DNA from 2 places in the Morococcus cerebrosus genome. Region 2 is predicted to be linked to the other one. Evidence: riboswitches for the same ligand, from Rfam matches in the RefSeq annotation. Region 2 holds a riboswitch; the other holds the start of a gene.
What was found. Region 2 has a riboswitch for thiamine pyrophosphate ahead of thiC (phosphomethylpyrimidine synthase ThiC). Riboswitches for the same ligand answer to the same signal wherever they lie in the genome.
Positions count from the first base shown of each region.

Region 1: another riboswitch for thiamine pyrophosphate. It lies ahead of MON37_RS10370 (FAD-dependent oxidoreductase); the one in region 2 lies ahead of thiC (phosphomethylpyrimidine synthase ThiC).

Region 1 is NZ_CP094242.1:2,210,711-2,225,498, forward strand. Features, by position in the region: gene thiE (thiamine phosphate synthase) at 1-193, opposite strand, end outside; gene MON37_RS10360 (nuclease-related domain-containing protein) at 210-857, opposite strand; gene MON37_RS10365 (methyltransferase family protein) at 998-1,456, opposite strand; gene MON37_RS10370 (FAD-dependent oxidoreductase) at 1,508-2,602, opposite strand; TPP riboswitch at 2,710-2,819, opposite strand; gene rplQ (50S ribosomal protein L17) at 3,240-3,617, opposite strand; gene MON37_RS10380 (DNA-directed RNA polymerase subunit alpha) at 3,642-4,628, opposite strand; gene rpsD (30S ribosomal protein S4) at 4,654-5,274, opposite strand; gene rpsK (30S ribosomal protein S11) at 5,290-5,685, opposite strand; gene rpsM (30S ribosomal protein S13) at 5,705-6,067, opposite strand; gene rpmJ (50S ribosomal protein L36) at 6,133-6,246, opposite strand; gene infA (translation initiation factor IF-1) at 6,266-6,484, opposite strand; gene secY (preprotein translocase subunit SecY) at 6,489-7,793, opposite strand; gene rplO (50S ribosomal protein L15) at 7,807-8,241, opposite strand; gene rpmD (50S ribosomal protein L30) at 8,243-8,428, opposite strand; gene rpsE (30S ribosomal protein S5) at 8,421-8,939, opposite strand; gene rplR (50S ribosomal protein L18) at 8,957-9,310, opposite strand; gene rplF (50S ribosomal protein L6) at 9,324-9,857, opposite strand; gene rpsH (30S ribosomal protein S8) at 9,871-10,263, opposite strand; gene rpsN (30S ribosomal protein S14) at 10,278-10,583, opposite strand; gene rplE (50S ribosomal protein L5) at 10,586-11,125, opposite strand; gene rplX (50S ribosomal protein L24) at 11,135-11,458, opposite strand; gene rplN (50S ribosomal protein L14) at 11,470-11,838, opposite strand; gene rpsQ (30S ribosomal protein S17) at 12,064-12,327, opposite strand; gene rpmC (50S ribosomal protein L29) at 12,327-12,518, opposite strand; gene rplP (50S ribosomal protein L16) at 12,518-12,934, opposite strand; gene rpsC (30S ribosomal protein S3) at 12,918-13,613, opposite strand; gene rplV (50S ribosomal protein L22) at 13,623-13,952, opposite strand; gene rpsS (30S ribosomal protein S19) at 13,961-14,239, opposite strand; gene rplB (50S ribosomal protein L2) at 14,245-14,788, opposite strand, start outside.
Region 2 is NZ_CP094242.1:293,557-308,344, reverse strand. Features, by position in the region: RNA gene ssrS (6S RNA) at 226-405, opposite strand; gene MON37_RS01380 (cell division protein ZapA) at 413-715, opposite strand; gene MON37_RS01375 (hypothetical protein) at 725-1,048, opposite strand; gene MON37_RS01370 (NAD(P)H-dependent glycerol-3-phosphate dehydrogenase) at 1,190-2,179, opposite strand; gene MON37_RS01365 (cytochrome-c peroxidase) at 2,508-3,692, shown strand; TPP riboswitch at 3,906-4,005, shown strand; gene thiC (phosphomethylpyrimidine synthase ThiC) at 4,098-5,999, shown strand; gene MON37_RS01355 (IS30 family transposase) at 6,058-7,023, opposite strand; gene rpmA (50S ribosomal protein L27) at 7,454-7,726, opposite strand; gene rplU (50S ribosomal protein L21) at 7,752-8,060, opposite strand; gene MON37_RS01340 (polyprenyl synthetase family protein) at 8,323-9,297, shown strand; gene MON37_RS01335 (DUF441 domain-containing protein) at 9,303-9,749, shown strand; tRNA gene MON37_RS01330 (tRNA-Arg) at 9,754-9,828, shown strand; gene ubiM (5-demethoxyubiquinol-8 5-hydroxylase UbiM) at 10,047-11,231, shown strand; gene rpmG (50S ribosomal protein L33) at 11,374-11,529, opposite strand; gene rpmB (50S ribosomal protein L28) at 11,558-11,791, opposite strand; gene MON37_RS01310 (DHA2 family efflux MFS transporter permease subunit) at 12,069-13,598, opposite strand; gene MON37_RS01305 (HlyD/EmrA/EmrK family protein) at 13,789-14,788, opposite strand, start outside.

The sequences.
Region 1 (14,788 bases), 660 kb from region 2:
TGAAAAGCTGTGTGCGGCTGCCCTGACAGGCGGCGACGCAGCGGTCGATTTCGCGTTTCAATTCATCGCCGTACAAGGTTTTGCAGCGCAGTTGCACCGTGTCGGCACCTGCTTTGACCATGCGCTCCACCCAATCGGTGGTGGGAACGACGGCGTAGAATTTAAGCGGGGATTTTAGGGGCGGGAAGGTCATGGGGTGTCCTTTTAAGTTATCGCTGATGGCGTTCCTGCAGGCGTTCGGTATGCGCCCGCAGTTTTTCGCCGTCGGCTTGGTATTCATTTGAAGACAGCACGGCAGTTGCCGCTTCTATTTCCTGAGGCAGCAATAAGGTCGTCTGAAAACGTCTGATATAGGATGCTGCCTGTCTGATACGGCAGACATTCGGCGGCATTTGCGTTTTCAGTTCACAATCGCCGAGGAAAACCACCATCGAATGAAATTTTTCTTCCGGCAGTTGCAGCAGTTCGGATAATGCCTTGATGTGTGCGTAATTCTGGCGCAACGGATTTTGAAAGTAGTGTTTCTGCTTATAGACGACTTGTGTCCATTTCGATTGCTTCTCGCTGCCGAAAATCCAACCTGTGTAATTCTTGGTTTCTATGACAAATATCCCGAAAACCGAAACATAAATATGGTCGATTTGCGTCGTGCCGCTACGGGATGGAATAATCAAATCATGAAATTCGATATAGGTTTCTTCATCCAAATCTTTTCCGATTACTGAACGGACTGCCCGTTCACCTATGCGTCCTTTCACTTTGGGGTTTTGGAGCAGCGCTTTCAAAAGAAGCAGGGGAATGACGAGCAGGAAAATCCAAAAGATACCTGACAGGTTTCCTATTGCTTGTTCAATCATGACGTTTTCCTTTTTGTTTTATTGTTTAATGAAAGTGAGCCTGGTATAGCCATCTGATGAGGTCGTCTGAAAACATCAAGTATTCACATTCATGCCGTAGAGTAGAAGACGGGTGATACTTGATTGGAAGCTCCCCCTTCTTATAACCAACGGCGAACGCGCCGACAGTAAGACTCGTATTCTGCGCCGAATTTCTGCGCCAAAACGCGTTCTTCGGGCATGATTTGAAAGCGTGTCATATAGGCAACAAATGCAGCCAAAAACAACCACGGCAGCGGGTGCGCCAAATAGCCCGCCCATGCAACCAGCCAGCAGCCCATGCCTGCATACATCGGGTTGCGGCTGAAACGGTACACGCCGTCTGAAACGAAGTGTTCGGTTTGTTCGGGGTTGAACGGGCTGACGGTCGTGCGCACACGGCGAAACGCCCACACACCTAATATGCCTAACAAAGTCCCAAACGCCATCAAAACAACCGACAGCAATATAGGAAAGCGCGGCATTATGTCAGCCAGCGCAGAAACTTGGGCAGAAATGTACATCAACAACGCACAAATAAAACATATCGCCGGCGGCGGAATTTTGGTTTCTAAATTCATATTGTTACCTTTATAAAACTGATAGCGCGACGTTTTCAGACGACCTCAAACTTATTTTTCAATATACGCCAAACCGCTTTCTTCATCACGTTCGGGCACGTCTTTTCCGTCAAACAGTGCCACTGCCAATCTGACGGCGGCGGCGGTTACGGCGGGGGAAATCATGAAGCCGTGACGGAAAAGGCCGTTGATTTCAATCAGGCGTCGGGCGCGGCTGTAACGGATTTCGGGGTTGTGGTGGTTGAGCGTGGGGCGCAGGCCGGTGGCGATTTCGAGGATGTCGGCTTCGCCGAAGGCGGGGTGGACAGCATAGAGCGCGGACAAGAGTTCCAGTCCGGAACGTACGCTGGCGGGAGCTTGGCTTTCGCTTTCGATTTGGGTCGCGCCGATAATGAAGACGTGGTTTTCTTTCGGGGCGATGTAGAGCGGGTAACGCGGATGGAGCAGGCGCACGGGGCGGTTGAGCGTGATTTCGGGTGTATAAACCCGCGCCACTTCGCCGCGTATGCCGCGCAAGGTGCTGGTGTGTTCGGGGGCTTGGTTCCAGGCAGTTTTTGCGCCGTAGCCGCGGCAGTCGATCAGCCAGTCGTATTGGGCTTGCAGGTCTTCGGGGGCACATTCGTGTTCCCAATGGCAAGGGACGTTCAGCCCGTCCAAAGCGTCGGCAAGTGCAGACAAGATTTGCTGTCCGTCGAGCTGGCCTTCGGTCGGCAGGTAGATGCCGTCTGAAAAACGTCCGCCGAGTTGCGGTTCGCGTTTGGCGATGTCGTCGGCGCGCCAACGGACGATTTCGTCATCCGCTACGCCGCCGCGTTTGAGATGGCGGACGAACTCGCTGGATAATGGCTTGTCCTGCCCGTGCCACACAATCAGGCTGCCGTTTTCCTGCATCATGGTCGGCGTTTTCAGACGACCTCGTATGTTGCGCCACAGCGGAATGCTCTGCCTGCCCAGTTTGATGACTTCGGGCGTAGCCTCGACCGCCTCCGCAGCAGGCGCGAGCATGGCGGCGGCAACATAAGCGGCGGCGTGTTCGCCTTTGCGCCCGCCCTTGTCAAAGAGGGCAATGGATAAACCTTGTTCTGCAAGTTGTAAAGCAGTCAGACGGCCGCAGAGGCCGCCGCCGAGAATGGCGATACGGGGCATGGTGGATTCCTTTGTAGTATTGTGCAATTGGGAAGTCGAAAGATAAGACGGAAGCGGAATCCACCGAATGGCGGGAAAATGCGGGAAAGGGAACGGAAGCCTTTTCAGGCGTTTGACAGCTTGTTTCCTACGCAGGCATTACCCCGACAGGTTCTACGGATTCCGCTGGCGCGGTCTCAGCTGTTTGCAGGAACAAGCAGCACTCCGACAAGAAAATATGAAGTTTATACAGATTTATTTATTTTGGCAAAAGATTGTCTGAAAATACAAATTTTCATGAGACAAAATACTTTAAAAGGGATAATTTTTCCAAATCAATCTTGGCACTTAATCCAAATGAAACGCACTATTAAAGTAAAGGAATTTGTTCCAAAACACAAAATGGAAACATTAAATACAAACAAATAACGACAAATAGATAATTACCTAACTGCCTAATCTAAAATATATGGTGGATTAAATTTAAATCAGGACAAGGCGACGAAGCCGCAGACAGTACAGATAGTACGGCAAGGCGAGGCAACGCCGTACTGGTTTAAAGTTAATCCACTATAGTTTATAGTGTGCAATTCAAAATATTGATTTACCAATAAAAAAATGTCATCCGCAATGCGGATGACACTTAATTTTAAAGCAATTATTCGCTAACTGTATTAGCAGCTTTATCAACTAATTCAACGAGTGCTAATGGGGCATTATCGCCTTTTCGGAAACCATACTTCAGCACACGAACATAGCCACCATTTCGGGTAGCAAAGCGAGGACCCAATTCATCAAACAATTTAACCACAACATCACGATCACGAGTGCGGTCAAATGCCAAACGACGGTTTGCCAAGGAAGGTTTTTTACCCAATGTAATCAAGGGTTCTACTACGCGGCGCAATTCTTTAGCTTTAGGCAAAGTTGTCACAATAGTCTCGTGAGCCAACAATGAGTTCGCCATATTACGCAGCATTGCAGCACGATGGCTGCTTGTACGGTTTAATTTGCGGTTACCATTACGATGACGCATGTCATTATCCTTTAATCTTCAAACTTACGGCTTTTCTAAGCCTACAGGCGGCCAAGCTTCCAATTTAGAACCTAGTGTCAAGCCTTTAGATGCCAACACTTCTTTGATTTCATTCAAAGATTTACGACCCAAATTCGGAGTTTTAAGAAGCTCTGTTTCAGTACGTTGAATCAAATCGCCGATATAATAAATATCTTCAGCTTTCAGACAATTAGCTGAACGTACAGTTAATTCCAAATCATCTACCGGACGCAGCAGGATAGGATCAATAGGAGGAGCTTTTTCTTCAACTTCTTCTACTGGAGTACCTTGCAAATCAGCAAAGATAGACATTTGATCAATTAAAATACGAGCGGCACTACGTACAGCTTCTTCAGGATCAATAGAACCATCAGTTTCAATATCCAAAACCAATTTATCTAAATCCGTACGCTGCTCTACGCGTGCAGGTTCAACTTCAAAGCTAACACGACTGATGGGCGAAAAGCTCGCATCCAACTGAATTGCACCAATCTGGCGGTTTTCATCGCGCACAACACGACGACCGGAAACAGATTGATAACCACGCCCCTGCTCAACTTTGATTTCCATCTCAATTTGACCATTCTCGGCCAAATGACAAATAATATGCTCAGGATTTAAAATTTCCACATCATGTGGCAATTCGATATCGCCGGCAACTACTACACCGGCCCCTGACTTTCTCAAAGTTAACTGAACTTGGCCACGCCCATGCAGCTTAAATACAATACCTTTGACATTCAACAAAATATCGACGACATCTTCTTGAACGCCATCAACAGTAGAGTATTCGTGCAATACACCGGAAATGGCCACTTCAGTAGGAGCAAAACCATTCATGGATGACAGTAAGATACGACGCAAAGCATTACCTAAAGTATGACCAAAACCGCGCTCAAACGGCTGCATGGATACTTTTGCACGAGTGGTAGATAAAGTATCGACATCAATTTGACGAGGTTTCAAAAATTCGGTTGTGCTATTTTGCATTTAACTGTCCCTCACTGAGCTAGCGTTATTTAGAGTAGAATTCTACCACCAGCTGTTCATTAATATCGCCAGTTAATTCTGAACGATCTGGCATATTTTTAAATATGCCTTCCAATTTATCTGCATCAACAGAAACCCAGCTTGGTAAACCGATTTGAGTTGCCAGACTTAAAGCTTCCTGGATACGAACCTGTTTTTTAGCTTTCTCACGAACAGCTACAACATCACCAGCTTTAACTTGGAAAGAAGGAATATTTACAACCTGACCGTTAACGGTAATTGCTTTATGAGAAACCAGCTGACGCGCCTCAGCACGAGTCGAGCCAAATCCCATGCGATATACTACATTATCCAAACGAGACTCTAACAATTGCAGCAGCAATTCACCAGTAGAGCCTTTACGTCGATCTGCTTCTGCAAAATAGCGACGGAATTGACGTTCCAATACGCCATAAATACGACGAATCTTTTGCTTCTCACGTAATTGCAAACCATAGTCGGACAAACGCGGTTTTTTTGCGCCATGCTGACCAGGAGCGGAGTCCAGTTTACATTTAGAATCTAAAGAACGACGAGCGCTCTTCAAAAATAAATCAGTACCTTCACGGCGTGCTAATTTACATTTAGGGCCAATATAACGTGCCATGTTTCAATCACTCCTTTAAATACGACGTTTTTTAGGCGGACGGCAACCGTTATGAGGCAACGGAGTAACGTCGGTAATACTGGTAATTTTAAAACCAAGAGCGTTGAGTGCACGTACAGAAGACTCTCGACCAGGACCAGGGCCTTTTATACGAACTTCTAAATTTTTAACGCCATATTCTTGGGCAACTTTACCAGCTGCTTCTGCAGCCACTTGAGCTGCAAACGGTGTACTTTTACGAGAACCTTTAAAACCAGCGCCGCCAGAGGTAGCCCAAGACAATGCATTGCCTTGACGGTCAGTGATTGTAATGATGGTATTGTTGAAAGAAGCATGTACATGCACAATACCTTCGCTTACGGTTTTACGTACTTTTTTACGTACACGCGAAGCTGTGTTTGCTTTAGCCATTAATAAAATTCCTTAAAAATTATTTTTTACCAGCAATCGCTTTACGCGGACCTTTGCGGGTACGAGCGTTTGTGCGAGTGCGTTGACCACGACAAGGCAAACCTCGACGATGACGGAAACCACGGTAACAACCCATGTCCATCAATCGTTTGATGCTCATCGTTACCTCACGGCGCAAATCGCCTTCCACTTCATACTTGGCAACTTGTTCACGCAAAGCGTCTAATTGAGCCTCGTCCAAATCTTTTGCTTTTGTAGTGGGAGCAATATTTGCTGCCTCGCAAATTAATTTAGCACGAGTAGCACCGATACCATAAATAGCCTGCAAGCCAATTACGATATGTGCATTATTAGGGATATTTACCCCTGCAATACGAGCCATATTTTTTCCTTTAAACGGCAAAGTTCGTCACTATACCACAAAGTCTTGCTAAAAGAAAAGTTCCCTTAACCTTGACGCTGTTTGTGACGAGGATCAGTACAAATTACACGAACCACTCGATTACGACGGATAATCTTACAGTTGCGGCAAATTTTCTTTACAGACGGTTGTACACGCATTATCTTTCCTTATATCGTTTTATCTAGCTCGGAAGACAATCCGAGCTCGAGTTAAATCATAAGGTGTCAGTTCTACCGTCACCTTATCCCCAGGAGAGATCCGGATATAGTGCATACGCATTTTCCCGGAAATATGACCTAATACAATATGGTCATTCTCAAGCTTTACTTTAAAAGTTGCATTGGGCAAAGTCTCAAGGATTTCACCCTGCATCTGTATGGTATCTTCTTTAGCCATAAGCCTACTTACGTGATAAAGATTTCATATCTGGACGACTCATCAAATCTTCATACTGACTACTCATTACGTAGGAATTGATTTGCGTCCTAAAATCCATTGTAACGACAACCAAGATAAGCAAAGACGTTCCGCCTAAATAGAAAGGCACATTCAATGCTGTCGTTAAAAATTCAGGTATCAGACAGATTGTAGTGATATACAAAGCACCAAATAATGTCAGTCTCAGTACAACTTTTTCCAAATATCTAGAAGTTTGCTCACCTGGGCGAATACCAGGTACAAATGCACCACTTTTCTTCAAATTCTCAGCCATTTCTTTAGGGCTAAATACTAAAGCAGTATAGAAATAGCAGAAGAAGATAATAGTTGTTGCAAACAATGCAATATATAGAGGTTGCCCATGTTGTACCAGTGTCGATATTCTATGCAATATTGAATTAGTATCATTCAATCCAAACCAACCTAGAAGCGTTGATGGAAATAAAATAATACTAGATGCAAAAATAGGTGGAATGACACCCGCCATATTTAGCTTAAATGGCATATGAATACTTTGCCCTGACATCATACTAGAACCAAACTGCCTCTTAGCATAATGAATAGGAACCTTACGTTGAGCACTTTCAAAATATACTACAACATATATAAGCAATAATATTCCAAAAGTTATTAGAACAACAGTAAATGATTGAGACTTTGCCAATTCTAATAATCTAGCAATACCAGATGGAATACCCGATACAATACCTGCTGTAATAATTAAGGAAATACCATTACCAATACCTCGTTCGGTAATCTGCTCTCCTAACCACATTAGAAACATTGTACCTGTAACCAAACAAACAACTGTAGAAATATAAAACTCAAGCGTACTTGTTACAACTACACCTTGTTGATAAACAAATGTTGCAGCAGCAAAACTTTGAACTACAGCCAATAATACCGTCCCATACCTAGTATATTTCGTAATTATTTTCCTGCCAGCCTCTCCTTCTTTTTTTAAAGCTTTCAAAGAAGGGATAATCTCCGAAGCAAGCTGTACAATAATCGATGACGAAATATAAGGCATAATGCCAATTGCAAATATAGTAAAGCGCTCCAACGAACCACCCGAGAACATATTTAACATTCCGAATATGCCGTCACGAGCGCCTTGAAATAAATTAGCTAACGCAACAGCATCTACGCCCGGTACCGGTATATGAGCACCAATACGGAAAACGACTAAAGCTCCTAATAGAAACACTAGACGTTTTTTCAGATCTCCAAATTTGGATAATCCTGATAAAGATTGTTGATTAGCCACTATAGTGCAAGCCTTATTCTTCTACTTTGCCACCAGCAGCTTCAATTGCAGCTTTAGCACCTTTAGTAGCTTTTACACCTTTCAAGGTAACCGCTTTTGAAATTTCACCAGAAGCAATAACTTTTACATTAGAAGCAGTCGCAGGAATCAGACCAGCTTGTTTAAGAACCAAAACATCAATTTCGTTTACAGCAATCAGATTCAACTCACTCAAACGAACTTCAGCATTAGCGGCAGCAGTCAAAGATTTGAAACCACGCTTAGGTAGGCGACGTTGCAAAGGCATTTGACCACCTTCAAAACCTACCTTGTGGAAACCGCCAGCACGGCTTTTTTGACCTTTATGGCCACGACCACCTGTCTTACCCAGGCCACTACCAATACCACGGCCTACACGACGACTAGCGTGAGTAGCACCCTCAGCAGGTTGAATAGTATTCAAAAACATATTAAGACTCCACTTTCAACAAGTAGCTGATTTTATTAATCATACCACGGTTTTCAGGGGTATCTAAAACCTCTACTGTATGCTCACGATGACGCAAACCTAAACCACGAGCACATGCACGATGAGATTCAATTGTACCAATCAGGCTCTTCACCAATGTAACTTTAATCTTTTTTTGCTCAGTCATGGCTTGCTCCTAAAATGTCTTCTACTGTTAAGCCACGTTTAGCAGCAATATCTGCAGGTGTATACAACTTAGACAAGCCGTCTAATGTAGCTCGTACAATGTTATAAGGATTTGTAGAACCATGCACTTTAGCAGAAATGTTATGAATACCCATAGCATCAAAGACTAAGCGCATAGGACCACCTGCCTTTACACCACTACCTTCTTTAGCAGGTTGCATAAAGACTTTGGTAGCGCCATGACGTCCAATAACCTCATGATGAATCGTACCATTTTTTAGAGGTACTTTAATCATAGAGCGACGAGCCTGATCCATTGCTTTTTGAACAGCTACCGGCACTTCTTTTGACTTACCTTTGCCCATACCAATACGACCATCGCCATCACCAACAACTGTTAGCGCAGAGAAAGCCATGATACGGCCACCTTTAACTACTTTAGTTACGCGATTAACTGCGACCATTTTTTCAATCAGGCCGTCACCACGTTCTTCAATTTCATGTTTTGCCATCTGAAAGTCTCCAATTATTAGAAGCTTAAACCATTTTCACGTGCAGCTTCAGCCAAAGCTTTCACACGACCGTGATATTGGAAACCTGAACGATCAAAAGCAACTTTTTCTACACCTACTGCTTTAGCTTTCTCAGCAATGCGCTTTCCTACTACTGCAGCTGCCTCGACGTTGCTACCAGATTTCAGACTACCACGCACTTCAGCTTCCAATGTAGAGGCTTGAGCCAATACTTTATCACCTTCAGCACTAATTACTTGAGCATAAATATGATTATTGCTACGGAACACACATAATCTTACCATTTTCAAGTCCGCAATACGTGCACGGGTTTTGCGTGCACGACGGAGTCGGGTTGTATGTTTATCCATTAGTGAACCTCAATTATTTTTTCTTGGCTTCTTTCATCACTACTACTTCACCTACATAACGAACACCCTTACCTTTATAAGGTTCAGGAGAACGGAATGCACGAATTTCAGCAGCGACTTGACCAACTACTTGTTTATCTGCACCAGTCAAAACGATCTCTGTTTGGCTAGGAGTTTGAACAGAAACGCCTTCTGGCATTTCATATACGATTGGATGAGAAAAACCCAGAGACAAATTCAAAACTTTGCCTTGAGCTTGAGCGCGATAACCCACACCAATCAATTGTAGTTTTTTCTCAAAACCTTCTGAAACACCTTTGACCATATTATTAACTAATGCACGAGCAGTCCCTGACATAGCATTTGCCTGCTTACTGTCATTTTTTGCAGCAAAAGTCAATTTGCCATCGTTCAGTTCAATGGCTACATCAGAATGCAAAGGAAAGGACAACTCGCCATTCTTACCCTTGATAACCAATGCTTCTGTTCCAAATTTTACTTCTACACCAGCAGGAACAGTCACTGGGTTTTTTGCGACACGTGACATTTACTTTTCTCCACTAGGCTACGATGCACAACAACTCACCACCAACACCCTCAGAACGAGCCTTGCGGTCAGTCATCACACCTTTAGAAGTACTAACAATAGCGATACCCAAGCCATTCATAACATTAGGAATTTCGCTAGAAGCTTTGTAAATACGCAAACCTGGACGTGAAACACGTTTAATTTGCTCAATCACAGGGCGACCTGCATAGTATTTCAATTGAATTTCCAATACCGGCTTCGCATCAGCAGAAACCGAAAAATCCTCGATATAACCTTCTTCTTTCAAGACTTTTGCAATTGCACACTTTAATTTGGAAGAAGGCATGGCAACTACTACCTTATTGGCACGTTGCGCATTACGAATACGAGTCAACATATCGGAAATAGGATCATGCATACTCATTATTAATACTCCTATTACCAGCTAGCTTTAACAACACCCGGAATCTCGCCACGCATAGCGATTTCACGGATTTTAATACGACCCAAACCGAATTTACGGAAAGTACCACGAGGACGACCTGTCAAAGCACAACGACGACGTTGACGTACAGGAGCTGCATTACGTGGAATGGATTGGAATTTCAGACGAGCTTCAAAACGCTCTTCTTCAGTTGCATTCGCATCATTAATAACAGCAAAAATTGCCTCACGTTTGGCTGCAAACTTTTTCGCCAAAGCTTGACGTTTTAGCTCACGATTAATAAGTGCTTTCTTAGCCATGATTATCCTTTAAACGGAAACTTGAACAGTGACAATAAAGCTTTAGCTTCTTCATCAGTTTTTGCAGTAGTTGTAATAGTAATATTCAAACCACGCAAAGCATCAATTTTATCGTATTCAATTTCCGGGAAAATGATTTGCTCGCGAACACCCATATTGTAATTACCACGGCCATCAAAAGATTTGCCACTTACACCACGGAAGTCACGCACTCGAGGTAATGCAATAGTAATCAAACGATCCAAAAATTCGAACATTTGATCACGACGCAGTGTTACTTTGCAACCCACAGGATAATTATCACGAATTTTAAAGCCAGCGATAGATTTACGAGCAACAGTAACTACTGGTTTTTGACCAGCAATTTTTTCCAAATCAGATACAGCATGCTCCATAACTTTTTTATCAGCAACAGCCTCTCCAACCCCCATATTTAAAGTGATTTTTTCAATACGAGGAACTTCCATTACTGACTTGTAACCAAACTGTTTAACCAATTCAGGAACAACTGTATCTTTATAAAACTCTCTCAAACGAGCCATGTTATCTCCTTATGCTCCAATAACAGAGCCATTTGATTTGAAGAAACGAACGCGCTTCACTTTGCCTTCATTTTCAATCAGTTTAATACCAACACGGTCTGCTTTATTAGTTTCAGGATTCAGGATTGCAACATTAGAAATATCCAACGGCATTTCTTTCGAAACAATACCACCCTCAATACCACGCATCGGATTAGGTTTTTGGTGACGTTTAACAACGTTAACACCTTCAACAACAACTTTACCATCCAATACGCGAACTACTTGACCTTGCTTACCTTTATCCTTACCAGTGATCACAACAACTTGGTCACCTTTAATGATTTTATTCATCGCGCTATTCCTTATAACACTTCAGGCGCCAATGAAACGATTTTCATAAATCGCTCAGTACGCAACTCACGGGTTACCGGACCAAAAATACGGGTACCCAGAGGTTCAAGTTTATTGTTTAACAACACGGCGGCGTTGTTATCGAATTTAATCAACGCACCATCAGGACGACGCACACCTTTAGCAGTACGAACAACAACTGCATTGTACACATCACCTTTTTTGACACGACCACGCGGGGCCGCATCTTTAACTGCGACTTTAATAATATCGCCAACAGAAGCGTAGCGACGCTTAGATCCGCCCAATACCTTGATACACATCACGCGACGCGCACCAGAGTTATCAGCCACATCTAAGATGGTCTGCATTTGAATCATATTAGTACCTTTAAATTAACCAACTTAATTTACCATTTTCATATAGCTCGCTCACCTATTTGAATTAAGCTAACTAAATGAAACCATCACGGTTCTAGTAAACCAGTCTTGGATCCCGAAGGGAAGAAACTTCCAGAAGAAACTGAAAGATAAGAAACGAAGTTTACACGCAAATTCACTTTGGCGCAACACTTCGTTTCTTATTGAAGCCAACTGTCTTAAATTTTAAACAGTACGTGCTTTTTCAACCAGTTCTTTAACAACCCAAGATTTGGTTTTTGACAGTGGACGTGATTCCGCAATTACTACTACATCACCAATTCCATATTGATTATTTTCATCATGGGCATGGATTTTAGTTGATAAACGGATGATTTTACCGTACAGAGGGTGTTTCACTTTACGCTCAACCAGCACTGTAACAGTTTTGTCCATTTTGTCGCTTACCACTTTGCCTTGCAAAGTACGAACATTTTTATTTTCGCTCATTACTTAGCACCTTTTTCAGTTAAAATGGTTTTAATACGAGCAATATCGCGACGTACACGTTTTAATTCGCTTGGTTTACCCAATTGACCAGTTGCGTTTTGCATACGTAAGCCAAACTGAGCTTTCAACAAGTCCAACAAATCTGCATTTAATTGCTCAATAGATTTGTCTTTCAATTCATTTGCTTTCATTATTGACCTACCTGTCTTACTACAAAGGTCGTAGGAATAGGCAATTTGGCAGCAGCCAATTCAAATGCTTCACGAGCCAAAGCCTCTGGAACACCGTCCATTTCATACAACACTTTGCCTGGTTTGATTTCGGCAATGTAATATTCCACGTTACCTTTACCGCCACCCATACGAACTTGAATAGGTTTTTCAGTAATTGGTTTATCAGGGAATACACGAATCCAAATACGACCACCACGTTTAATGTGGCGAGTCATTGTACGACGAGCAGCTTCGATTTGGCGGGCAGTCAAACGACCACGACCAACGGCTTTCAAACCGAACTCACCGAAACTTACTTTGTTACCGCGAGTAGCAATACCAGTATTGCGACCTTTTTGTTGCTTGCGGTATTTCAGTCTAGTTGGCTGCAGCATTACGTCCACCTGCCTTTCTTTGTTTCTTTTCATGCTCAGGCTTAGCCGAAGTCTTTACATTGCCTTCAGTATAGACCCAAACTTTCAAACCCAGCACGCCATAAGTAGTATGAGCTTCGCTAGTTGCATAATCTACGTTTGCACGCAAAGTATGCAGCGGTACACGACCTTCGCGATACCATTCGCTACGGGCAATATCTGCACCGTTCAGACGACCAGAGGTCATAATCTTGATGCCTTTTGCACCTGAACGCATAGCATTTTGCATTGCGCGCTTCATAGCACGGCGGAATTGAACACGTTTTTCTAATTGCTGTGCAATACCATCAGCAATAATTTGCGCATCCAATTCAGGTTTACGGATTTCTTCAATATTAACATGAACGGGCACACCCATCAGGGCTTGCAAATCACGTTTCAGAACTTCGATATCCTCACCTTTTTTACCAATTACAACACCCGGACGGGCAGAGTGGATGGTAATACGTGCAGATTTTGCAGGACGTTCAATAACTACGCGACCAACAGAAGCATTCGCCAATTTTTTACGCAGGTAGTTACGAACATCAATGTCTTGTTTCAAAACAGCAGAAAAGTCGGTGCTTTTAGCAAACCATTTTGAAGCCCAGTCTTTAGTTACCGCCAGGCGAAAGCCTGTAGGGTTAATCTTTTGTCCCATAGCTTTTCCTTAGTTGCCCACTGTCACGTTGATATGACAAGTTTGTTTTTCAATGCGGTTACCGCGACCTTTGGCACGAGCTTGGAAACGTTTCAAGCTTGGACCTTTGTCAACAAAGATAGTTACCACTTTCAACTCATCAATGTCGGCACCGTTATTGTGCTCGGCATTAGCAATAGCTGATTCCAATACTTTTTTAATCAACTCAGCACCTTTTTTAGGGCTGAAAGTCAAAATATTCAAAGCTTGGGCAACGTCTTTACCACGAATCAAATCAGCTACCAAACGAGCTTTTTGAGCTGAAATACGGGCATTTTTATGTTGTGCATTTACTCTCATGATTCACCTTATTTCTTTTTAGCCTTTTTATCAGCCAAGTGGCCTTTAAAGGTACGGGTCAATGAGAATTCACCTAATTTATGACCAACCATGTTATCGCTGATAAACACAGGCACATGGGTGCGGCCGTTGTGCACAGCAATGGTCAGACCGATAAAATCAGGCAGAATGGTAGAACGACGAGACCAAGTTTTAATCGGGCGCTTGTCGTTGCTTGCACGAGCAGCATCTACTTTTTTCAGCAAATGCAGGTCTACATATGGGCCTTTTTTCAATGAACGAGCCATACTAATTAACCTTTATTTGAGTAACGACGACGAACAATCATGTTATCCGTGCGTTTGTTATTACGAGTGCGGTAGCCTTTAGCAGGAGTACCCCATGGGCTAACCGGTTCGCGAGCTTCACCGGTACGACCTTCACCACCACCATGCGGGTGATCGACAGGGTTCATGACAACACCACGAACGGTCGGACGAATACCGCGCCAACGATTGGCACCGGCTTTACCGATTTTCTTCAGGCTTTGCTCTTCGTTACCGACTTCACCGATGGTTGCACGGCAATCTACGTTGATTTTACGAACTTCGCCAGAGCGCAGACGGACTTGAGCGTATGCACCTTCTTTAGCCAACAATACCGCAGAAGCACCGGCAGAACGTGCAATTTGAGCACCTTTGCCAGGTTTCATTTCGATACAGTGGATAGTTGTACCAACGGGGATGTTGCGGATCGGCAGGGTGTTACCTACTTTGATGGCAGCTTCAGCACCGGAAACCAATACAGCACCGGCTTGAATACCGCGAGGAGCGATGATGTAGCGACGCTCACCGTCT
Region 2 (14,788 bases):
TTTAAAGATGGGATTGGCTTTTGTCAATCGGATTGGGGTCGTCTGAAAGTGTTTTTTCTATGATGGCGTTTTTATGCATTGGGAAATGTTGTTTTTAGGTTGGAAAACATTGCTGTTGATTCAAAATATCGGGATATGTTTTTTGATTTTAAGTTTGGTTTTTCAGACGACGTCGAAGCCGATGATAAATGAAAGCCATGCCGCAATCGGGCATGGCTTGATATGGGAATCCCCGCGAGAGCCGTTTTGGCTGAATCCGCTTGAACCTTGTTGACAAGGCGGTCACCTCGGGCAGTTTCGGGTGCATCTAAGGATAGACGCTCGCGCCCACTGCAACTCCCGGCAACCTTAAGCGAACTTATTGGTTCAAAGGAATATATGCCTTCGCGGACACCGCAGGGAAAAAGAAAAATCAGTTTTGTTCCAACCGCGCCAAAGCTTTTTGGCAAGCGTTGTTCATGTCGGTTATTTTACGCTCAAATTCACCTATTGCCAAATCGTCTTTGAGTGTGATTTTAAGGAGGTCGTGGACGACGTTGAGCGCGGTCATAATGGCGATTTTATCGCTGCCGACAATGCGTCCGCTCTCTTTGATGGCGGCACTTTTTTTGTTGAGCATATCAACGGCTTGGAGCAGGGTATCTTTTTCTTCACTCGGCGTGTTGATGGTGAAATTGACATTCATGATGTCGAGGCTGACTTGTTCGATACTCATGGCGTGTCCTTATGATTGCGTTTCTTGCGGCAGGCGGGAAATGAGCCGGCGGATTTTTTCTGCAGTCTGCTCCAATGCGCTGCGGTATTGTTCTTTTTCGGCGGCAAGGTTGTCGATTTTGCCTTGTAGGTCTTCTTTGAGTTTGCCGACTTGTACGAGCAGCGCTTCGCTCAATTCGTCAACGGCGGCTTCGTGTTCGCGCTTTTGTTGCTCATGCTCGAGCTTGAGGCGGTCGATTTCTTCGTTAAGGCGGCGGTTTTCACCAACAAGGGTTTCAAATTTTTGGGCCAGCTGGTAAACGCTGACTTCCAATGTGTCGAGTGATTGATTCATGTATAGGCTTCCGTATTGCCGCATGGTGGCAGGCGGTCAGGATATTAGGATGATGATGCAGGGATGTCAATCGCTGCCGAATGTTGAGGTCGTCTGAAACTTTTTGGCTTGATGTTTTCAGACGACCTTTGCCGTTTGGTCTTATTCAAAGCGCGCGCTGCGCTCCATGAGCCTTTCTGCCACTTGCTGCGGGGTCATTTCCTTGCGGATGAGTTGCAGCAGGGTTTGGGTAATGGGCATATCGATTTGGTATTTCACAGCGGTATTAAACACTTCTTCGATGGTGCTGACACCCTCGGAAACATGGCCGATTTCCACCAACACTTGATGCAGTTCTTTTCCTTCTGCCAAACCCAAACCGACACGGCGGTTGCGCGAAAGCGCGCCGGTACAGGTCAGGATAAGGTCGCCGATGCCGGCAAGCCCCATCATGGTTTTGGGCTGCGCACCCATAGCCATGGCAAGACGGGTAATTTCGGCGAGACCGCGCGTCACCAGCGCCGCACGCGCATTGAGCCCGTATTCGAGACCATCGGAAAGGCCGGTAGCGATTGCCATAACGTTTTTGACGGCACCGCCGACAGCCACACCGATCACGTCCGTGCTGCCGTAAAGGCGCATTACGTTGGTGTTGAGTTGCGGTACCAATTCCTCAATCCATTCCTGATTTTCTGAAGCAACAACCACGGCGCAAGGCAGTTGTTTGGCGAGTTCTTGGGCAAAGCTCGGACCTGACAGCACGCCGATTTTTTTGTTCTCAGGCAATACTTCTTTCAATACTTGGAAGGTCAACAGCCCTGTGTCTTGTTCAAAGCCTTTGCAGGCAGCAAGGACGGGAATATGGTCGGCATTGTGTTGTTTGAGGAGTTCTGCGCTGCTTCTCAAACCTGCGACAGAAGTTACGACAAGAATGAGCCCGCTGTCTTTGAGCGCATCACCCAAATCGGCATAAACGGTTAAGGATTCAGGGAAAGGGAAACCGGGCAGGCCGCGTTTGTTTTCACGTTCTGCCTGCAATGTACGGACTTGTTCGGGATTGCGTGTCCAAAGGGCGACTTCGTTGCCGTGGCTGGCAAAGTGCAGGGCAAGGGCTGTACCCCAAGAACCTGCGCCGATGACGGTAATTTTCATTGTGTGTCTTCCAACGGTAAATTGTCGTTTAATTTAAACCAATCGGCTTGGCAGTGCAAGCGATAGAGGTCTATTCAACATGAAAACCGCATGAAAATACAGAAGCTATCGCATATATTGCTTATCTCTATTGAAAATCCAATATTGATTTACCGCAAAGGGCAAACCACGCCCGCTGTTTATACTTCGCGGACAAAAAAAGCCGGACATATCAAACGGGCGCAAACAAAGCGGAATGCCATTCCCTATTTTCGCCCGCCATTCATCACGGCAATCAACGGAAACGGTGCTTACTCATAATAATATCCACTACAAAAAGGAACACGCCATGAACCACCGCAACACCCGACTGCTCCTGTCGCTTGCTGTTTTATCCGCATTAGCCGCCTGTGGCGGACAGGAAAGCAAGGAACAAAAACCTGCTTCCGCACCGACCGAGGCCTCTGCCGTTCAGACGACCCCTGACGCTGCTTCAACTGCCTCAGCAGCGTCCCAAGCAGCCGTTGATAGCAATGCCTCTCCTGAAGACCAAGAGCTGCTCAAACGCGCGCAAGGCATCTTCAAACCGCTGCCGAGTGCCGAAGAAATGCAGAAACTGCGCCCGTTTACCGAAGAACAGGTCAAACTCGGCCATCAATTATGGTATGAGCCGCGCCTCTCCAAAGGCAACACCGTAAGCTGCAACTCCTGCCACAACCTTGCCACCGCAGGCGTGGACAACCTGCCGACCAGCCAAGGCCATAAAGGACAGTTCGGCGGACGCAACTCCCCGACCGCTTTAAACGCCGCCCTGCTCGGTATGCAGTTCTGGGACGGACGCGCGGCTGACGTTGAAGAACAAGCCGGTGGACCGTTGGTGAACCCTGTGGAAATGGCAAACGACTCGCAAGAAGCAGCCGCTGCCAAAATTGCCAAAATCCCCGAATATCAAGAACTGTTTAAAACCGCCTTCCCCGAAGACGGCGCAGTTTCCTTCAAAAATATCACCACCGCACTGGGCGCATTCGAACGCACCCTGTTGACGCCGACCAAATGGGACGACTACCTCAAAGGCAATGTCAACGCCCTGAACGAACAAGAGCGCAAAGGCGTGCGCGCCTTTATGGACAACGGCTGTATCGCCTGCCACAGCGGCGTCAACCTTGGCGGCGCAACCTTCCAAAAATTCGGTTTGGTTGAAGGCCCGTACTGGAAATTCATCGAAGATCCGAAACACGACAAAGGCCGTGCCGACGTAACCAAAAAAGCCGAAGACGAATTCTTCTTCCGCGTCCCAGGCTTGCGTAACGTCGCAAAAACTTATCCATATTTCCACAACGGCAGCGTTTGGGAATTGGACAAAGCCGTTACCATCATGGGTAAAGCGCAACTGGGCAAAGACTTATCTAAAGAAGACACCGACAACATCGTTGCCTTCCTGAAAACCCTGTCCGGCAATGTTTCCGACTCCGCCCGCACCATGCCCGAACTGCCTTTATCAGCACCAATGGAATCCCATCCGAACAATAAATAAGCCGTAGATTTAGGGTAACGGAACCCGTTATCCTAAATTTGTGCATACCAAACGTCGTCTGAAAAAGTTGTCCTGCTTTTCAGACGAAGTTTCGATTTATGGAAATGCAATATAGCTATCCCCTCGATATTCAAGCCATTCATTCCTTAAAATACCGATGTCAGCCCTGTTAAGATTTCCAATAAACCCCAATCGTGGTTTATAATCCTTCCTTGTACGAAACAGGGGTGCTGCCTGATGTTCTGGCGGCTGAGAAATACCCTTTACACCCGATCGGGATAATACCTGCGTGGGGAGTTTTCACGGATTCTGTCTTTCAGACGGCTTTTTTTGATATTGAGGCCGTCTGAAAAAGCAAAACGCTCCTGTTTCTTCTTTTCAAACGAGAAAACAGGAGCATTTTTTATGACTACGCCAAAGAAAACCGCCAAAACTTCCGGCAACGAAGCACGCGAGCTTGCCGACTTGAGCGAAGACATCGGCATCCGCTTCAAATATCCGAACTCGGAGCGCGTGTATCTGCAAGGCAGCCGCGACGACATCCGCGTGCCTTTGCGCGAAATCCGTCAGGACGACACATACACGGCGCAAGGCACGGAAGCCAACCCGCCGATTCCCGTCTATGACACCAGCGGCGTGTACGGCGATCCGGCGGCGCACATCGACCTGAAACAAGGCCTGCCGCACGTCCGCACCGCATGGCTGGACGAACGCGGCGATACCGAAATCCTGCCCACACTCTCCAGCGAATACGGCATCGAACGCGCGCACGCCCCGCAAACCGCCCATCTGCGCTTCAACCAAATCACCCGCCCGCGCCGCGCGAAAAGCGGCAGCAACGTAACCCAGCTTCACTATGCGCGCCGCGGCATCATCACGCCCGAAATGGAGTTTGCCGCCATACGCGAACGCATGAAGCTGGACGAACTTTTCAGACGACCCGAATACGCCAAGCTCTTGAAACAGCACGCAGGGCAAAGTTTCGGCGCGAACATCCCGACCCACCCCGACCAAATCACGCCCGAATTCGTGCGCCAAGAAATCGCCGCCGGACGTGCGATTATCCCCGCCAACATCAACCACCCCGAACTCGAACCGATGATTATCGGCCGCAACTTCCGCGTCAAAATCAACGGCAACTTGGGCAACTCCGCCGTAACCTCCAGCCTGACCGAAGAAGTCGAAAAAATGGTGTGGTCGCTGCGTTGGGGCGCGGACACGATTATGGATTTGTCCACCGGCGCGCATATCCACGAGACGCGCGAATGGATTATCCGCAACGCGCCCGTCCCCATCGGTACGGTGCCCATCTATCAGGCTTTGGAAAAAACCGGCGGCATTGCCGAAGATTTGACTTGGGATTTGTTCCGCGACACCTTAATCGAACAGGCGGAACAAGGCGTGGACTATTTCACCATACACGCAGGCGTGTTGCTGCGCTATGTGCCGATGACCGCCAACCGCCTCACCGGCATCGTATCGCGCGGCGGCTCCATCATGGCGAAATGGTGCCTCGCCCACCATCGGGAAAACTTCCTCTACACGCATTTCGACGAAATCTGCGAAATCATGAAAGCCTACGACGTGTCGTTCAGCCTCGGCGACGGCCTGCGCCCCGGCTGCATTGCCGATGCCAACGACGAATCCCAATTTGCCGAGCTGCACACCTTGGGCGAATTGACCGCCAAAGCGTGGGAACACGACGTACAAGTCATGATCGAAGGCCCCGGCCATGTGCCGTTGCAACGCGTCAAAGAAAACATGACCGAAGAGTTGCAACACTGCTTTGAAGCACCTTTCTACACACTCGGCCCGCTCGTTACCGACATCGCCCCCGGCTACGACCACATCACCTCGGGCATAGGCGCGACCAATATCGGCTGGTACGGCACAGCCATGCTCTGCTACGTTACCCCGAAAGAGCATCTCGGCCTGCCCGACAAAGAAGACGTGCGCACCGGTATCATCACCTACAAACTCGCCGCCCACGCCGCCGACCTCGCCAAAGGCTGGCCGGGCGCACAGTTGCGCGACAACGCCCTGAGCAAAGCGCGTTTCGAATTCCGCTGGCGCGACCAATTCCGCCTCAGCCTCGACCCCGAACGCGCCGAGAGCTTCCACGACGAAACCCTGCCCGCCGAAGGCGCGAAAATCGCCCACTTCTGCTCAATGTGCGGCCCCAAATTCTGCTCGATGAAAATCACGCAGGAAGTGCGCGATTACGCCGACAAGCAAAAAGCCCAGCGGCAGGGCATGGAGGAAAAAGCGGTTGAGTTTGTGAAGAAAGGGGCTGAGATTTACAGTTGATAAAAAGGTCGTCTGAAAAGTTTTCAGACGACCTTGGATTCGGATTTCAAGTGCAACACTAGGGTACCAGTGGTTGGAACAGATTTAAGAATAAAACACTTGGCGTTTCGTAGCCAAGTGTTTTTCTCGGCCGGTGGTTCAACTCATCTTGAACCCTGCGTATCTCCCGATCGCTGATGTTTCGGAAATCGGTTTGTTTGGGGAAATATTGCCGGATGAGTCCATTGGTGTTCTCATTCAGCCCTTTCTCCCAAGAATGGTAAGGGCGGCAAAAATAGGTTTTCGCCTTCAATGCTTTGGCTATTTTGGTGTGTTGGTAGAACTCTTTGCCGTTATCCATGGTGATGGTGTGGACTCTGGCTTTATATGCCTTTAATACCCTAATGGCCGCCCGGGCAGTGTCTTCGGCTTTTAAGTTCTTTAATTTGCAGATGATGGTGTAGCGGGTAACGCGTTCGACCAAGGTCAATAACGCGCTTTTCTGATTTTTGCCGACGATGGTGTCGGCCTCCCAATCGCCGATGCGGGTTTTCTGGTCGACGATAGCAGGTCGGTTCTCTATGCCGACGCGGTTGGGCACTTTGCCTCTGGTCCATGTGCTGCCGTAGCGTTTGCGGTAGGGTTTGCTGCATATTCTGAGATGTTGCCACAAAGTGCCGCCGTTGCTTTTGTCTTGGCGAAGGTAGCGGTAAACGGTGCTGTGATGGAGTGTGATCCCGTGGTGTTTATGCAGGTAGGCACATACTTGTTCGGGACTGAGTTTGCGGCGGATAAGGGTGTCGATGTGTTGAACCAGCTGCGAATCGAGCTTATAGGGTTTTCGCCGGTGCTGTTTGGTCAGCCGGCTTTGCTTCTGTGCTTTTTCGGCGCTGTATTGCTGTCCTTGGATGCAGTGCCGCTTGATTTCTCGGCTGATGGTGCTTTTGTGGCGGTTGAGCTGTTTGGCGATTTCGGCGATGGTGCAGTGGCGGGACAGGTATTGGATATGGTATCGTTCGTCTTGGGTCAATTGTGTGTAGCTCATGGCAATCTTTCTTGCAGGAAAGGCCGTATGCTACCGCATACTGGCCTTTTTCTGTTATGGAAAGTTGCACTTCAAATGCGAATCCGCCGACCTTTTGGTTTTATTGGAAACCTGAAATTTTGGGTATATAAACCGATCTGCTTCATTTTTGACGGAGCACCTATCCTCCGCAGCTATTCTCAGACAGGCAGGAATTCATCAAAATTCCAAGAAACAGGTATTTGAAAAAGGTTTCCGGAATTCAAAAGCAAATTCTCGCCACAATTTGTCCTCATGCAGAAAGAGACTGAATGACGACTTATGACAGATGTCGTATCAAAAAACAAATGGCCCGGCTAATGCCGACCTGTAAAACCACTCAACCTGACACAAACAAAAAAGCCGTATTCCCTAAGAAATACGGCTTTCTCAATATCACGATAAACTCGGATTATTCTTCAGAACCGGTGTAAGGACGGATGCTGACCGTTTTACGGTTCAGCGCGCCTTTGGTTTTGAATTCAACATAACCGTCAACTTTGGCGAACAAAGTATGGTCTTTGCCCATGCCTACGTTGTCGCCGGCGTGGAATTTGGTACCGCGTTGGCGGACGATGATGGAACCTGCCGGAATCAGCTCGTTGCCGTAGGCTTTTACGCCCAAGCGTTTGGCTTCTGAATCGCGACCGTTGCGGGTGCTACCGCCTGCTTTTTTACTTGCCATTTGTAATACTCCTAAGTTTCAAAAATTAGGCGATTGCCACGATTTCGATTTGGGTGAAATTTTGGCGATGGCCTTGGCGTTTTTGGTAGTGTTTACGGCGGCGCATTTTGAAAATGCGTACTTTCTCGCTGCGACCATGGGCTACTACTTTAGCTGTTACTTTTGCGCCTTCGATAAAAGGAGCGCCAACTTTTACAGATTCGCCGTCAGCAATCATCAAAACTTCGGTCAGTTCGATTTGGCTGTCGAGTTCGGCTGGTATCTGTTCTACTTTCAATTTTTCGCCAACGGCAACTTTATATTGTTTGCCGCCGGTTTTTACGACCGCGTACATACTCAACTCCATGAGAATTATGGTTAATATCCCGCACACCATTGTGCGAAACGTGGCATTCTATTGCTATTTGCCTGTTTTGTCAAAGTTTATTTCGTTTGTGGGGTCAGGGTCGTCTGAAAGATGTGTCAAACGGGCTTTGCTGCTATAATCGCGCGTTGGATTGCCGATATTTTTTATGCGGCAATATTATTTCCGCCTTATACCCAACCCATTTATTTATACGGCAAGCCTGCTTCATTTTGCCGACTGAGAATGTGTTATGCTCGAAAACCTGCCTTATTTCCAACGCCATCTGCCTGAAGACCTTTCACGAGTCAATGAGGTGATCAACCAAGCGGTTCAGTCTGATGTTGCGCTGATTTCGCAAATCGGTACTTATATTATTAGTGCCGGCGGTAAGCGTCTGCGTCCGATTATGACGATTTTGGCAGGTAAGTCGGTCGGCTATGATGGAGATAAGCTGTATGCTTTGGCGGCAATGGTGGAATTTATCCACACTTCGACCTTATTGCATGACGATGTTGTCGATGAAAGCGATTTGCGCCGCGGACGCGAAACGGCGAATAATCTGTTCGGCAACGCGGCGGCGGTGTTGGTCGGCGACTTTTTATATACGCGCGCTTTCCAATTGATGGTTGATTCCGGCAGTATGCGCATTTTGGAAGTCATGGCGGATGCAACCAATATTATTGCTGAAGGCGAGGTCATGCAGCTGATGAACATCGGCAATACCGATATTACTGAAGCGCAATATGTTCAAGTGATTCAATATAAAACGGCCAAATTGTTTGAAGCGGCCGCGCAGGTTGGCGCGATTTTGGGCAATGCCGCCCCCGAGCATGAGCAGGCGTTGAAAGACTACGGCATGTATGTCGGTACAGCGTTCCAAATTATTGATGATGTTTTGGATTATTCGGGCGAAACCGAAGAAATCGGTAAAAACGTCGGCGACGATTTGGCAGAAGGCAAACCGACTCTGCCGCTGATTTATCTGATGCGCAACGGTTCGAAACAAGTGGCGGACGATGTGCGCCATGCTTTGGAAAATGCGGACCGTAGCAGTTTCCAAAAAATCCATGATTATGTTGTCCATTCCGATGCGCTGACTTATTCGATTTCCGAAGCACAAAAAGCCGTTGAGCAAGCCGTGGCTTCTTTGGCAGTATTGCCCGACAGCGAAGTCAAGCAGGCGATGATTCAGTTGGCTGAGGAATCATTGGCACGGGTTTCTTAAATCCGATGAATTTCAATTTCGTCCCGATGTTTTTGGTGACACTGATTTTTCTCGGTGTCGTCAGTAACAACAACTCCATTACGATTTCTGCAGCAATTTTGCTTTTAATGCAACAGACTGCTTTGTCGCAATATATTCCTTTCATGGAAAAACACGGCTTGCATTTTGGGATTATTTTGCTGACAATCGGGGTTTTAAGTCCGCTAGTTTCAGGGAAGGTTCAAATTCCGCCGCTGTCGGAGTTTGTCAATTTTAAAATGATTGCCGCCGTATTAATCGGCATCCTTGTCGCCTGGCTGGCAGGACGCGGCGTACCGCTGATGAGCGAACAACCTGTTTTGGTAACAGGTCTTTTGATTGGTACGGTTATCGGTGTGGCGTTTATGGGCGGCATTCCGGTCGGCCCGCTGATTGCCGCGGGATTATTATCGTTTATTGCAGGAAAAGTTTAACACGCTCGCCATAGTTCAACGGATAGAACGTATGCCTCCTAAGCGTAAAATACAGGTTCGATTCCTGTTGGCGAGGCCATCACTGCAAAACATGTCGTATTGAATACCCACCATCTGCAATCCGGCATTACCCAATTCTTGATTTACATTAAGGCCAAAGTAAAATTTCCTCTAGTCATTTACATCCTTCTTTTTTCTCCATCTATTTTGCTATAATCACACCCAGTTCTTTTTTTCAGACGACCTTACTCCAAGATCCCCTGAAACCTCCATTCCATTAAATAAAAAGGATGCCTTATGAGCTTACACAGCGATATTCTCGTCGTAGGTGCGGGACCGGCAGGACTCAGCTTTGCAGCCGAACTGGCCGGAAGCGGTTTAAAAGTTACCCTGATTGAAAAAAGCCCCCTGGAGGTTTTGCAAAATCCGCCTTACGACGGCAGGGAAATCGCGCTAACCCACCTGTCCCGCGAAATTATGCAACGCTTGGGCATGTGGGATTTGATTCCGAAAGACGATATTTACCCCTTACGCGATGCAAAAGTCTTGAACGGGCAGTCCGATTACCAACTCCACTTCCCGCAACCGACCCAAGCGCGCGGTGAACCTGCCGACTGCTTAGGTTATCTGATTTCAAACCACAATATCCGCAAAGCCGCTTATGAAGTCGTATCCAAACTGGAAAACGTTACCATTCTGACCGGTACGGGCGTCAAAGAAGTCAAAACTTCCGAAGATGAAGCCCAAGTCATCTTGGAAAACGGCGAAGTTTTGAGCGGCCGCCTACTCTTGGCAGCAGACAGTCGCTTTTCCCAAACCCGCCGACAACTGGGCATTTCCTCCGATATGCACGATTACAGTCGCACCATGTTTGTCTGCCGCATGAAGCATACCCTGTCCAACCAGCATACCGCTTACGAATGCTTCCACTACGGCCGCACCATCGCCCTGCTGCCCTTGGAAGAACATCTGACCAACACAGTCATTACCGTCGATAGCGACAAGGCAGACACCATCAAAAAAATGTCTCCCGAAGAATTGGCAGCCAGCGTCAAAGAGCAACTCAAAGGCCGTTTGGGCGACATGGAATTGGTCAGCACCATTCACAACTACCCCTTGGTCGGCATGATTGCCCAACGCTTCTATGGCAAACGCAGCGCCTTAATCGGCGACGCCGCCGTAGGTATGCACCCTGTTACCGCACACGGTTTCAACTTAGGTCTATCCAGCGCGGACCTCTTGGCAAAACTGGTTCTCGAAGCAGAACAACGCGGTCAAGACATCGGCGCCACCAGCCTGCTGGAAAAATACAGCACCAAGCATATGCTCCATGCCCAGCCGATTTACCACGGCACCAATATGCTGCTCAAACTCTTTACCAATGAAACCGCGCCTGCCAAAATCCTGCGCGGCTTGGTATTGCGCGCCAGCAACAACTTCCCGCCGCTGAAAAAACTGATTACCAAACAACTGACCGGCTAATCCGTTTAAACACATCAAAAGGTCGTCTGAAATGCTTTTCAGACGACCTTTTATATATTTTCCACAGCAACTTTGAACATATAAGGTTCCAAATAAAAAAGCCCCTGTCCGACAGAGGCTTTTCCATTTTCCAGAAACCGGATTATTTCAATTTGGTTTCTTTGTAAATAACATGTTTACGGGCAACCGGATCAAATTTTTTGATTTCCAATTTGCCGGGCATAGTGCGTTTGTTTTTGGTAGTGGTGTAGAAATGACCAGTACCAGCACTGGATTCCAGTTTGATTTTATCGCGCATTGCAGTAATCCTTAATTAACGGTTTAAATTAAGCTTCGCCGCGAGCACGCAAATCAGCCAATACGACATCAATGCCTACTTTGTCGATGGTACGCAATGCAGCGTTAGAAACGCGCAGGCGAACCCAGCGGTTTTCACTTTCAACCCAAAAACGACGTGATTGCAAGTTAGGCAAAAAACGACGTTTGGTTTTGTTGTTGGCGTGTGATACGTTGTTGCCAGACATCGGGCGCTTACCGGTCACTTTGCAAACTCGTGCCATGGTTAGTCTCCAAACTTCTAAAATAGTAAAACGCGATTTATACCATAAAAAACAGCGTTAGTTCAAGCATTTTGACAAAAAACCGACCGCCTGTCGGGATAAATCTTCCAAATGTTGTTTTCGCGAAACGCTTTGACCGCGAAACGAATGAGGCGAAATTATAGCGGATTTCCAAAGCTTCTGCATATGAAAAGGTCGTCTGAAACTGTCGTTACCGTTTTAAGACGACCTTTTCTCCTCGAATTAGCGATTCCAGTTCCTTCCGCAGCAACACTCATCAATGCCCTCCTCCGCCTCCGTCGTGATGGAAAGGCGGCTTCGCCAGCCAAATAATGGGAATCATGATAATGAACAAGATACTGCCCGCCAAAAATATCTCATTCGAGCCAACGATAAAACCCTGTTGGGTAATGGTACTGTTTATCAGACCGACTGCCTGCCCTCCGTTCAAACCCGCTTCCGCCATCTGACGGACTGCTTCGGCGGTATCCGGAGAATACGGCGTGATATGTTCAGTCAGTTGCGTATGATGTAAAGCCTCCCTCCGCTCCCACATGGTACTGACGACAGACACACCGACACCACCCATAAAGACACGCAGAAAATTCGACAAACTGCTTGCCGATGCGATTTGCGGACCTTTCATGTGCGACAGAGTAATGGTAGTCAGCGGCAGGAAGAACATGGCCACACCCAAACCCTGCCAAAACTGCGGCCAGACAACGTTGCTCATGTCCATTCCCGCATAAAAATCTGTCCGCCAATGAAAAGTAAAGGCAAACATCAAAAAACTACCGGTAACCAACAGGCGCATATCGATTTTATTGCCGAACCGCCCTATCAAAGGAGAGAGGAAAATCGGCAGAAATCCGATAGGCGCAGCCGCCAATCCCGCCCATGTGGCGGTATAACCGAGGTTGGACTGCAACACCAGCGGCAAAAGCGTCAACGTGCCCATATACACCATAAACCCGAGCGAAGTCGTCAAGACGCCGATGGTAAAGTTGCGGTTTTTAAACAAAGACAAATCGACAATCGGATATTTTTCACCTAATTCCCAAACAATGAAATAAGTCAGACATACCGTTGCAACGACTGCCAATACGATAATTTCACCCGATGCGAACCAATCGAGCTCTTTCCCCCTGTCCAACATCATTTGCAACGAGCCGATACCGACGATCATCAAAATCAGCCCCGTGTAATCAATAGGCGTTTTAACCGTATCGGTTTCACGGTCGCGCAGTTGCTGCCAGGCAATTACCGCAGACAAAATACCGATGGGGATATTGATGAAAAATATCCACCCCCAATGCCAGTTGTCCGAAATCCAGCCACCGAAAATCGGCCCTAAAACAGGGGCGACCACGACTGTCATCGCCCAAAGTGCCAATGCCAAAGTCCGCTTCTCCGGCGGGTAAGATGCCATCAGGAGGCTTTGGGACAAAGGAATCAGCGGTCCTGCGACAAAACCCTGCAAAATACGGAAGAACACCAAGGTTTGCAAATTCGGTGAAATACCGCACAGCCAAGATGTAATCACGAAGCCGATGACCGATCCGACAAACAGCCGCACTTCACCCACCCGCTTCGCAAGAAACCCTGTCAGCGGTACGGAAATGGCATTTGCCACGGCAAATGATGTAATCACCCACGTTCCCTGAGTCGTTGCCGCACCCAAATCACCGGCAATAACGGGGACGGCAACATTGGCAATCGTCGTATCCAATACTTCCATAAAGACGGCAAGGCTCAGCGACAATGTAACCAAGACCAACCTGATGCCTGTCAACGGCGGATAATTCATCAAAATCTTCCTTCACTGCCGACATTGCCACTCCCGCTTTTAACCTAGGCGGGGTTTGCCGTATCGACTTTCTCTTGAAACAGAATGAGCAAGTCCCTCATCCTGATCGCACTACTTATTTCACTAATTTTTTGCCGGATATGAACGTTTCAGACGACCTGTCGGGATACCGAAGGTCGTCTGAAACAGGTTATTTGGCGTATTTTTCAAAAATCTTATCGATTAATGCATTAGCCGCCGCCCAATCTACGCTGTCCGTTTCCGGGGCTGCCGAATTTTTCACGGCGGCCGCCGTCATCGGCTTGCCCGAACCCGCTTCGGCAATATCGACTTTGACTGTCATAGAAAGACCGACGCGCAAGGGGTTTGCTTTCAATTCGTTAGGATCCAGGCTGATTCTGACCGGTACACGCTGAACGACTTTAATCCAGTTGCCCGTTGCGTTTTGCGGCGGCAAAAGTGAAAACGCGCTGCCCGTACCTGCGGACAAGCCCATGACTTTACCGTGGTAAACCACTTTTTTGCCGTACAAATCGGCAGTCATTTCCACAGGCTGTCCGATTTTCATTTTTCGTAATTGCGATTCTTTAAAATTGGCATCCACCCACAAATCCGTCAGGGGAACAACTGCCATCAATGCCGCGCCTTGCGAAATTCTTTGTCCGACTTGGACATTGCGTTTGGCAATCTGCCCGCCCATAGGCGCGCGGATTTGTGTACGCTGCAAATTCAGCCAGGCATCTTTAATCTTGCTCACTGCTGTTTGAACGGCAGGTTGCTCACGCACTGGAATATTGTTACCCAACGCAGCCTGAGCCGAAGCCTCTTCCGCTTCCACTGCTTTCAATGCTGCTTGCGCCTGAACGACCGCCGCCCGGGCATGACTCAACTCCTCACCGGAAATGGCATCCGTACCGGACAGGGCCTCCCGGCGCCGCAAATCTGCCTGAGCGCGTGCCAAATCGGCTTTACGCAGCAACACTTGCGCTTTCGCCTGAGAATTGACTGCCGTCTGCTGCTTGTTTTGACGGATTGCCTGAATCAGCTCGTTTTGCGCCCTGTCATACGCCAGCTGAAAATCACTGTCGTCCAGAGTAACCAAAACATCGCCTTTTTTCACAACATCCGTGTCGTCAAACATGACTTTGCGCACTGTCCCGCCGACTTGCGGCGTAATCTGAACCAAATAT